Thalassoglobus sp. JC818: one gene and its partner. The protein of the gene in region 1 binds, or shares a complex with, the protein of each later gene. Links are inferred from orthologs where the notes say so. Each region holds a gene or a part of one and is shown on either strand. Other genes may lie near its edges.

Region 1 (5,452 bases):
GCATCATCCGGGATCGGCACGAAGAGATCTCCCTGAAGAAGTTCGACTCGGTCTTCAAGTTGATGCTTTGCAATGTTTCGGGCTGCTACCTTCGCCGTGTCCGCATTCAACTCAACGGTCGTCACTTTCGACCCAGGATGATTCTTGGCAATCGCGACGGAAATACACGCGCTGCCTGTGCATAGTTCAAGCACATTGGCCGTCGGCAGCGGTTTGAGAGTCTCAAGAGACGCGACAACTAGTGTTTCTGTGTCCGGTCGCGGGATGAAAACATGACGATCGACCTCGAAATCGAGGCTGAAAAACTCTCGATGATTGACGAGATAAGCAACCGGTTCCGCCGATGCGCGACGTTTCACCAGTGACCGCATGAGCGTTCGCTCCGCCTCAGTCAGCGGTTCATCGTATTGAGTATAAAGCTGAATGCGGGGACAGTTTTTCGCATGAGCAAGCAGGATTTCCGCATCCAGTCGCGGATGAGTGCTTCCCCGTTCGCGGAGGTACGGGATGGTCCATTCGAGGATACGTCTGACGGTCCAGGCATTTCCATCCGAACCAGCCGTCGTTTCAGTCTCCGCCACAACCCTCCTCCTCCATGACCCGTATCACGAACTCTCTGATGCCATTCTCGCGAACCCCATTTCGCACGTCTGACAGAAGAACTGTCACTTCTTCTTCAGCTTTTCCTGTCGATCAAATTCCAGCATCGCTTCGATCAACTCAGTCAGGTTCCCCTGCATAATCTGATCGAGTTTATAAAGAGTGAGGCCGATCCGGTGATCAGTGCATCGTCCGTCGGGAAAATTGTACGTTCGAATGCGGGAGCTTCGATCGCCGGTCCCGATCAAAGTTCGACGCTCTTCGGCGCGTTCCGCGTTCGCCTGTCGCTCCTTCTCTTCAAGAATACGACCACGCAAGACGCGCATCGCCTTGGCTTTGTTTTTGTGCTGACTCTTTTCGTCCTGGCACTTCACGACAATCCCGGTCGGAAGGTGCGTGATTCGGACGGCGCTTTCCGTCTTGTTGACCTTTTGACCGCCGGGACCGCCAGCTCGCATGGTGTCGATCTGGAGTTCGTCGTCTTTGATCTCTAACTCGACCTCGGAAACTTCCGGCAACACAGCGACCGTTGCAGCACTCGTGTGAATCCGCCCTTGAGTTTCCGTTTCGGGAACTCTCTGAACACGATGGCCACCACTCTCAAACTGCAGCTGATGAAACGCACCTTCCCCGGTGATCGAAAAGACAATTTCCTTGAAGCCGCCCATGTCTGAATGACTCGCTTCGATGAGTTCAAGCTTCCATCCCTGAACTTCAACATACCGCGAGTACATCTGGAACAGGTCGTTGGCGAACAGGGCTGCCTCTTCCCCACCTGTGCCTGCCCTGATTTCCATAATCAATCCGCCGCGGGTGATAGCGTCACCAGCAACGACGATTTCTTCGAGGCGTTCTTCAAGCTCTTCCAAGCTTCCTTGAAGCTCATCGAGTTCTGCCTGAGCGTATTCGCGAGACTCGCGATCCGTCTCAACTTCGAGCATTTCTTCAGCCGCGAGGATATCGGCCTTCAAGCGGCGATGTTCAAGCACTGCCTCGGCCACTTTCTTCAATCCGCCGTATTCTCGCTGAATCTCGACCATTAACGAAGGTTTTCCAAGCACCTCCGGATCCATCAGTTGCTTTTCAAGCTCCTGGAATCTTTCAAGCTTCGTTTCCAGACTTGGAAACATGACGTTCTCCTTGAATCCTGCTGTTGTCTACCAACGTCGTTGCGGCACCGAATTTTTCGTTCCCAAGCGGCGGTTGAGGTCGATCCTAAGGAAGTTTTGATCCTCCGAATTTCGCACCACCAAGTGAGCATCTCTTACTGATCTTTGAACGGAAAGAATGGCGTCAATCTGTCTCATTCGAAACATGCAGCGCTTGCTCATAGGCTTCGCTGCAAATCAGAGTTCGGATGCTCTAGAGAAAGGGGAGATCAGTCTAGGTCATGATGTCATGCAATCAGCAACGGGAAAAAGAATCGTCGGAGAACAAAAGAGGACGCTTCCGGAATCCGGCTGCGTCCTGAGAGATCATCGAACTCAATTGTTACTCGGCCGACTTTTTGCCCCAGCCATATTTCTTCTGGAACTTCTCGACGCGACCAGCGGAGTCGACGTACTTCATTTTTCCAGTGTAGAACGGGTGCGATGCAGCACTGATATCCACTGTCACGAGTGGATACTCATTGCCGTCTTCCCACTTGATCGTCTCTTTGGACGACATGGTCGATCGAGTCAGAAACTTGAAGTCCGCCCCGACATCATGGAACACGACGGGATGATAGTCTGGGTGAATGCCGTCTTTCATTGCCTTGTCATCACTTCTTGAGTTGAATGTTACAAGTGATCGAATTCAGTCTCGACCGATCAACCACCTTGAAGGTTGCACTCAACCGGTCTTCCGAACCTGTCACTGCACTAACGTTTTTGATCTCGTACGAACGACTGGAATCCCCGACCCCACGCTGATGCATCTCTACTCAGAAGCCATTTCATTTTGATGCGCGTGGAGAAAAGTGATGATTCACAGCGAACGTGATAAATTCGGCCGTTTCCCGCGATACGGTTTACAGTGCCATAGAATCAATGACAGGATGACCGCGGAAAGCTCGTTCTTCACCCGACAAATTTGCCGAATGAATTACGAATCGCGAATGATACCGCATTCTGTGTCGCTCGGCAATCGTGCCTGCGACCTAAGAATTCAACCGTAACTCCATGTGATGAAGCGACTTACAGGAAGCTTCACGAATCCTTTCGAGAAATTATAAAGCGTACGGTTGCTCGGATTCCTTATCGGCTCCGTAGGACTTGCGGAACGCTTCGATCTGCTGGGCGACCGATTCTGACGGTCCCACCATCTTCAGGAAGTAGTTTCCACCCGATTTCGAGGTCAGCATGACAGCGACCATTCGGTAGTCCGGAGTTGGAGTCGTGCGACGCAAAATCGGTGGACCATCTGGTTTCTTGTACGTTCCAGCCAGATCGACGAGGACGTATTTGCCCTGAGTCGAATCTCCCTGAACCGTGGTGACCTTGCGATCGCCAGCTTCAAACTGGTCAATCCATCTTCGCACGTTGTCGCTCACCGATCCTCCGAATGGAGGGAAAACGACAAACTCGATCGCATCTTGCCCGTCCTCAGCAGACGGAATTTCGAATTGCAAGAGACGCAGATTGTTGGAGGGTTGTTGATTTTTCCACGAAGCTGGAACGTTCAACTTCAGATCCTGAGCCTGTACCTCAACAGTTTTTTCACCTGCGGCAGGTTCGTCGGCAGAGACGATGGAGTTTGACAACTGAAAGACCGGCACACACAGGAGTCCGAGACAAATATGGAGAGCTCTCATTGGTTTTCTCGACAGGAGATTCAAAACATGGAATGTCTTCTCACTTCGATCCAATTCTGTGCATCCAACATTCAGTTTTCAATTGACTTCTCGTTTCTTTTGTCGAGAGAAGCGTTTCCTGCAATTCACAGCACGATGTCGTCGCTCCGTTTGAGATCGCCCCGGCCCGGCACTTGTGCATCCAACTCGCGAAGCGTGATATTGAGTTGAGGATGCACAAATTCAGGGTCAAGTTCGCAGAGCGGGCGCGAGAGAAACGGTCGCCCGGGGATATCTGGATCCGGAATCGTTAAGCCATCTTCAGTGATCACAGCGTCCCCGAAGAACGCGATGTCGAGATCGATCGTTCGTGGCCCATTCTTGTTCGACGGATCTCGAACTCTTCCAAGGTTTGATTCGATTGTCCGCAGTACTTGAAATTTGAGATCGCGGGCAGACAGGTTCGTTTCAACGAGAACGGCCGCATTCGCGAATGCTGCCTGGTCAAGAAAACCGACCGGTGAGGAAATCCAGACTGAAGAGACCCTGACCACCTTGGCGAAATGCCTCAGCTGCCGAACCGCAGCTGGCAAGTTTTCCTCGGGTGAGATGTTGGAACCGAGAGTCACGAAGACCCGATAAATTGGATTAACGTCCGGGAGGTCGTTCATCAGCTTGGTCGATCTTTTTGACAACGCTCGATTGTGACCCCAACGGAGCGAGAGAAGCGTAATGCTCCCGGCTTTTCTACAGTCACCCAAACGCGTTGGACGCGGGAGTCCGACAAGCTGATCCAGGCAATTTCAGCGGCCAGTTTTTCGACGAGCAGAAAACTCGACTTCTCGGTGAAATGCAACACCTGTTTACATATGGTCTTGTAATTGACAGCATCATTCATGCTGTCCGATTCGCCGGCAGCCCGTAAATCGACTTCGAACTTCAAGTTGATGAGAACGTCCTGACGTTTCTCACGCTCTTCCGCATTCACACCAATAATTGTGCGTACGAGCAAGTCTTTGATCTCAATATAATCCGCCATCTTCCGCCTCTCTCGAACGCAATGGGAGGAAACTTCCCCCTAACCTTCACTACGCCAGTATTTTGACCACACCTCAATCAACGACATCCCCAAATCGCCAGATTCTCGATTTCGGTGACTCAATTCAAAACAGTGAGTTGTTGCCCGCCGGTGACATGCAAAATCTCTCCCGTAATAAAGTCTGACTGAAGCAGAAATAGAACCGATTCCGCGATCATCCGTGGATCGCCAGTCTGATTCAGCGGATTAAGCCTGGCTTTCGCCTGGAAGTCGCTTTCCGATTCCCCCGGAGCTGGCAAGATTGCCCCGGGCGCCACTCCATTCACCCTGACAGATGGCCCGAGTTCTTGAGCCAGGATCTTGGTTTGTGCCACCAAGGCTGCCTTGGACATCGTGTACGCACAATGACCAGCAACGGGTGTTGTTCCTCGCCAATCGATGAGATTCACAACGGCAGCTGTCCCGTTTTCTAAATTGTTCACCAATTCCTGAGTCAAGAAAAACGGAGAACGCAAGTTAATGTTCGAGTGCCGATCCCAAGACTCGACAGTGGTTGAAGCAAGAGTCCCCGACTCGAAAATCGCGGCACAGTTTACGAGAAGCGTGATTTCTCCGAGTGCTGATCGAGCTGCTGAGACAATTGCCCGGGAAGCTTCCACAGGATGTTGCAGGTCTGCGGAAACTTTCATCGCCTGAACGCCGAGAGCAGTGAACTCGTCGACCGCTGCCTGAGCTTCACCTTCGGAAGATCCGTAGTGCACGCAGACATTCACGCCAGCTTTGGCCAGTGAACGTCCGATTTCTCTGCCGATTCGAACCGCTCCGCCCGTGACAATTGCATTTCTGCCTGACAGAATCATTGTTTCCCGATCTCAATAGTCACGCTGAACACTCCGCAGCAATCATTGAACACTTAAGCCCGAAGCACGGTTCGGGTTCACACTCAATTGGCGAGTCGGTCAATTCTAGAAGGAAACGTCGATTCTGCGAGTCGACATCTTGTTCGATGCGACCGAACGACTCGTTCACAGTTAAAGCAG
Region 2 (5,823 bases), on another replicon or contig:
CTCGCCGCAGTAATGCAGCTGTAGTTCAATTGATTGACCCTAAACTCTCAACCGGATCAACCAGCCATCTGCGTTGGACTCACCTGCACACCCGGTGTCTGTGTCGCTGACACAGTCACAGAACGCATGTAAACACCCTTCGATGCCTGCGGCTTCAGTTGCTCAATCAACTTCAGCAGAGCATCAATGTTCTCAACAAGCTGATTGCTGTCGAAGGAAAGCTTCCCGACGAGGCAGTGAACATTCCCAGCGTCATCAACGCGGAATTCAACTTTTCCAGCTTTGTATTCTTTAACTGCGGTTGCGACATCCTGAGTCACAGTCCCCGCTTTTGGCGACGGCATCAAACCTCGCGGACCGAGCACACGACCGAGCGGTCCAACCACACCCATCATGTCTGGTGTTGCAATCGCAACATCGAAATCGAGCCAACCGCCAACGATCTTGTCAGCCAACTCTTTGCCACCAGCGTGATCCGCTCCCGCAGCGAGAGCTTTCTCAACATTCTGATCTTTACAGAAAACAAGAACTCGCTGAGACTTACCAATCCCGTGAGGCAAAACAATCGACCCACGCACGATTTGGTCGGCGTGTTTTGGATCGACACCCAGTCGAACGGCCAGCTCAACCGACTGATCCGACTTGCTTGGTTCAACACCTTTTGGAAGTTTTGATTCCAAACCCTTCAGTGCGTCAACTGCTTCAGAAACAGAAACCGCTCCCAGCCCAGAAAGAGCTTCTCGATACGCTCGTTGACGCTTCGACACTTTTGACATGACTGTACTCTTCTTTCGCTGCCTTCTGCAGACTGCTTCTAAACTGCTGACTTAGCTTAAAACCGACCAAGCACGCCAACGTAGTGCGACACACAACAAACTTGGAACTTCAGCCCGCAGACAACGAGCAACTCCGGGAAACTATCACCAACCTCTTCGCGACCTACTCACGAAGAACTGGCAACTAGTCGACGACTTGAATCCCCATACTTCGAGCAGTCCCTGCGATGATCCTCGCTGCATTATCGATATTCGACGCATTGAGATCGGCCAACTTCACCTGTGCAATCTCTTTGAGCTGCGCCTGTGTGACGGTCCCAACTTTGTCTTTCAAAGGATTCGAAGCTCCTTTGGCGACCTGAGCAGCTTGCTTCAGGAGAACAGCAGCCGGCGGGCTCTTGATAATAAAGGTGAACGAGCGATCATTGAACACTGAGATCACGACAGGGAGGGTTGTCCCCATCATCTCACGAGTCTGATCATTGAACTGCTGAACGAACTGCCCGATGTTGACACCGTGCGGTCCGAGAGCCGTACCCACAGGAGGAGCGGGAGTTGCCTGCCCACCTGTCACCTGAACCTTAATTTCCGCTACTAACTGCTTGGCCATTCCCAGCCTCATCCCTCATGACATCTAAGTCATTCAAAACCGTCATCGCCAATTAACCACACACTGAGTCACTCTGCGAGTCCAGAGCGGAGAGCCTTTCTGGCGAATCAGGCCTTCTCAACCTGCCAGTGTTCCAATTCGACCTCGGTTGGCCGACCGAAGATCTCAATAATCACTTTCACTTTGCCTGTCGCATCATCCATGCTGTCGATGACACCTTCGAACTCAGCGAAGGCACCTTCTTTGACCTTCACCTGATCACCGACAGTCACATCGAACTTCACAACAGGTCGAGGAGCTGCTTCCTTCTCCTCTTCCGCGGCAACATCCTGTCCCAACCAACGGCGTACCTCTTCATCTTCCATCGGAATCGGCTTGCCTGCCGCCCCGGTGAAGTCTCCCACGCCGCTTGTCGACCGCACGAGATGCCAACTTTCGTCGGTCATCTCCATCTCAATCATCATATAACCAGGCAGCAACTTCTGCTCACGAACGCGTCGTCCGCCACCTTTTGTCTCGACCACCTTTTCGGTCGGAATGAAGACTTCACCGAAGTGCTCTTCCATCCCTTCCATTTTGATTCGACGCAAAATCGAATCGCGAATGGATCGCTCCCGATTACTCTGCACCTTCAGCACAAACCATTTCCGTTCATTGCCGGAACCAGCCTGCTGTGCATCGTCAGAGTTCGTTTCTTCCTTATCCATGGCGAGCCACGCATCTTGATCGATCGCAGTGTGAAATTCAAGCGAACGAGTTGACAATTCTATTTTCGATTCACCCGACCGATTTGGAACAGGCGACACACCGGACGGCACTAATCAAGCGTGTCCAAATCGAGGAACCCGACAAGACCGAACAACTGTTGCCAGAGGAAGTCTGCGAGGTACAAATAAGCCCCCATTGCAAACATCACAACCAGCACAACAACCGTCGCACGCTTCAAGTAATCCCAGTCCGCCCAGGAAACTTTGTCGAGTTCTGCCTCAACTGAAATCAGAAAGTTGGCAAACGGTGGCCAGTTCACCAACCGATAAGCAAACCACAATCCAGCAATTCCGACCGTCAACGGGACGAACAACGCAACAGCTTGCGAAAATTCGGACAGAACTGTCACACGCAACCGCCAGGCGATTGCAACCATGACAATCCCGACAAAGGCTGCCGTCACCTGACGAACAACCCGTCCCTGATTTGGCTTAAACAGCCCTGGCACCAGGAAGTTGCCGAAAAATGTCGTTTCTGTCTTCGCTTTTGCCATCCTGGGCGATCCTTATTCACAAAAACACCACAACACAGAAGCGATCTCCCTGATCACTCACCGGTTGCGCCAAACTCCTGAAACGCTACTGATCGCAGGACACACACAGAACAGTTGGCACCAGCGACCACAATCAAACAAGCCGAAACTTAGCTTGACTGCGCACTCTAGAGGTTCGACAAAACCTCCGCAATCTTAAGACCGCCGACGCACTCTCTGGCAGAATAGTAAGGATCACCAGAGAGACTGAAACACGGGCGGAGAGACTTGAACTCCCAACCTGCGGATTTGGAATCCGCTGCTCTGCCAATTGAGCTACGCCCGTAAACCACGCTACTTTTTGCGAGATTCTTTGTGCAGAGTGTGCTTACGCAACTTTGGACAGAACTTCATCAGTTCTAGCCGCTCTGTTCCGCGCATCTCTTTGATGACGCGATAGTTACGCATTCCCGACTCTGTGCACTCAAGCCACACATATTCCCGGGCCATTTGCCACCTCCAAAAATCGCAGCGATCCGACGACTCGACCGAGGCGTCGGATGCTGACTCAAGAACTCTCTAGCTGATTCTACTCGAGGATCTTGGTGATCACACCAGATCCAACAGTCCGGCCACCTTCACGAATCGCGAAGCGGCTTCCGTCATCAAGAGCGACTGGCTTGATCAGCTCAACTTCGAGCTTCACGTTATCGCCAGGCATACACATTTCTGCGTCGCCCAGAAGCTTAACAGCTCCAGTCACGTCGGTTGTACGGAAGTAGAACTGTGGTCGGTAACCACTGAAGAATGGAGTCTTTCGACCACCTTCTTCTTTGCTCAAGACGTAGATCTCAGCTTCGAACTTCGTATGAGGATTGATGGTCTTCGGAGCAGCCAGAACTTGTCCGCGTTCAACATCTTCCTTACGAGTTCCGCGAAGAAGGATACCAACGTTGTCGCCAGCTTTTCCTTCGTCGAGAATCTTGCGGAACATCTCAACACCGGTGACGGTTGTTTCTTGAGTGTCACGCAGTCCGATGATCTGAACCTTTTCGCCAACTTTGACGATTCCGCGTTCAATACGACCGGTTACAACTGTTCCACGACCTTCGATCGAGAAAACGTCTTCGATCGCCATCAGGAACGGCTTATCAGCTTCACGAGCTGGTTCTGGAATGTCCGCATCGAGAGCGTTCATCAGCTCGCCGATACAAGCATTCTTGTCAGCGTTACCTGGATCATCGAGAGCTGGCTTCGCTGAACCACGCACGATTGTGACGTCGTCGCCTGGGAAGTCGTAAGTGTTCAGCAAATCGCGAACTTCCATCTCGACGAGCTCAAGAAGCTCTTCGTCGTCGACGAGGTCGCACTTGTTCAGGAACACGACGAGAGCAGGCACGTCCACCTGGCGAGCCAGCAGAATGTGCTCGCGAGTCTGTGGCATTGGGCCGTCCGCAGCCGAAACCACGAGAATCGCACCATCCATCTGAGCAGCACCTGTGATCATATTCTTGACATAATCCGCGTGACCTGGACAGTCGATGTGTGCGTAGTGACGGTTGTCTGATTCGTATTCAACGTGACTCACAGCAATAGTCACGGTTTTGGTTTCATCGCGAACCGTTCCGCCCTTAGCAACCTCAGAGTAATCAATCGCCTGAGCCAGCCCTTTTGTCGCCTGCACAGCCAGAATCGATGCTGTCAGAGTAGTTTTTCCGTGGTCGATGTGACCGATCGTCCCAACATTGACGTGCGGCTTTGTCCGTTGAAATGTTTCCTTCGCCATGACTAGCGCTCCAAAACTCCGTAAGTTCTCATAAGTGGTACCATGCGACCAACACAGTCGCGAAAGTCAGCTTCGACGCTTGCAGCACGCCTGACTACGTCGACACGGCAAAACCGGGTGGGTGCCGGTAAGCTGCTGGCGGGACTTGAACCCGCGACCTCGTCCTTACCAAGGACGCGCTCTACCAACTGAGCCACAGCAGCATAAACAAAAATCCGTGACGGCAAGCCGAAGCCCACCACTCACGGAAAAGAGCGGGTGAAGGGAATCGAACCCTCACCACCAGCTTGGAAGGCTGGAGCTCTACCATTGAGCTACACCCGCTGACTAGCAATCTGCTGGAATCATGAAAACCGAAGGGCACTCCTGTCAACTCACACAGCACTTCGCGTGTAAATCAGAAAGAAATTCCCACAGCCTGCACAATACGTCGCCGCGAACAATCCACTTCACAACAACAAACTGCCGAAATCCACGACAGCAAAAGCAACCGTATCAACGCCGCACCGCGACAAGACAAACTCGCACACAGCACGACAAACGCATCAAAAACATGGGGGCGGCAGGATTCGAACCTACGAAGGCTAAGCCATCAGATTTACAGTCTGACCCCGTTGGCCGCTTGGGTACACCCCCAAAAGTTTTATGCAAACCAGAGAACTTTCCGTCCCCTCTCTGCAAGAGCTAGCGGAGGGATTCGAACCCACAACCGCCGGTTTACAAAACCGGTGCTCTGCCGTTGAGCTACGCTAGCGGACGACCGGGTTGCAAGCCGCGAAGTATAGCGGTGACTCTTCCGCGTGCAAGGACTAATCTCATCAGTGCTTACGGAGTTCCGGCGAACCGCGATTTATAGCGAGGTCGTTGCGATGCTTCAAGCCGTCTTGCCACTTGAATTGCAAGCAATCATGAACATTTGAGAATCGCCAACCAGCCTCACTTTGAAAACGACAAAAATCGCCTGATCCATCAGCTCCGCGATGACTCTGCTCAGGAGAGATGGGAGCAGTAAACCGCTTTCGAAGTGCCTCCATTCAGCGACTGAACGAACAAGTTTGCAAGCCGATCATTGAAGAGACCGACGCAGTCACGAGAGGTTCGGGCTTTCTTCAGCGAGAAGCGCTTTCACTCCCAGCCCGTAAAACGTGTATTCAACATCGGCAGACTCATCCCAGGTCGCTGCGCGATATCCCCCGGTCGGAAATTCAAGTTGCGTTTCGAGAAGCTCACGTAACTCTGCCTGATTGAGCAATTCACCCAACCGGAGATCCTGAACGGTCAACAACCCAGTAAACGTCGACAAACTATCGGTAAACGGGACTCGAGAATTGGCCTGAAATCCGCCTTCATCGCCGCGAACATCCCGCAGAAACGCCCGCACGTCGTCGCAAATTTCATCGTCGACGGCATT

What was found. The genes of interacting proteins can lie anywhere in the genome.
Region 2: AB1L42_RS17405 (region 1) and rpmG share a complex: the UniProt entries of both Bacillus subtilis proteins name them as parts of the 50S ribosomal subunit. The link is inferred for Thalassoglobus sp. JC818 from one-to-one orthologs.

The regions. Positions count from the first base shown.
Region 1 is NZ_JBFEFI010000006.1:350,516-355,967, forward strand. What follows is about bases 723-3,590. They hold AB1L42_RS17405 (type B 50S ribosomal protein L31), read right to left. Parts: upstream 2,353-3,590; coding sequence 2,092-2,352; downstream 723-2,091. Other genes in these bases: prfA (peptide chain release factor 1), read right to left, coding at 723-1,730; AB1L42_RS17410 (hypothetical protein), read right to left, coding at 2,810-3,394; folK (2-amino-4-hydroxy-6-hydroxymethyldihydropteridine diphosphokinase), read right to left, coding at 3,520-3,590. Outside these bases: prmC (peptide chain release factor N(5)-glutamine methyltransferase), read right to left, coding at 1-581; more of prfA, read right to left, coding at 666-722; more of folK, read right to left, coding at 3,591-4,044; folB (dihydroneopterin aldolase), read right to left, coding at 4,044-4,412; AB1L42_RS17425 (SDR family oxidoreductase), read right to left, coding at 4,532-5,272. UniProt on the Bacillus subtilis protein: While neither of the L31 paralogs is essential, this protein does not seem to function as the main L31 protein.
Region 2 is NZ_JBFEFI010000004.1:542,486-548,308, forward strand. The notes cover bases 1,559-4,292. They hold rpmG (50S ribosomal protein L33), read right to left. Parts: upstream 3,137-4,292; coding sequence 2,981-3,136; downstream 1,559-2,980. Other genes in these bases: nusG (transcription termination/antitermination protein NusG), read right to left, coding at 1,559-2,150; secE (preprotein translocase subunit SecE), read right to left, coding at 2,204-2,647; tuf (elongation factor Tu), read right to left, coding at 3,216-4,292. Also shown: rplA (50S ribosomal protein L1), read right to left, coding at 57-776; rplK (50S ribosomal protein L11), read right to left, coding at 961-1,386; more of nusG, read right to left, coding at 1,494-1,558; more of tuf, read right to left, coding at 4,293-4,412; AB1L42_RS13235 (prenyltransferase/squalene oxidase repeat-containing protein), read right to left, coding at 5,500-5,823.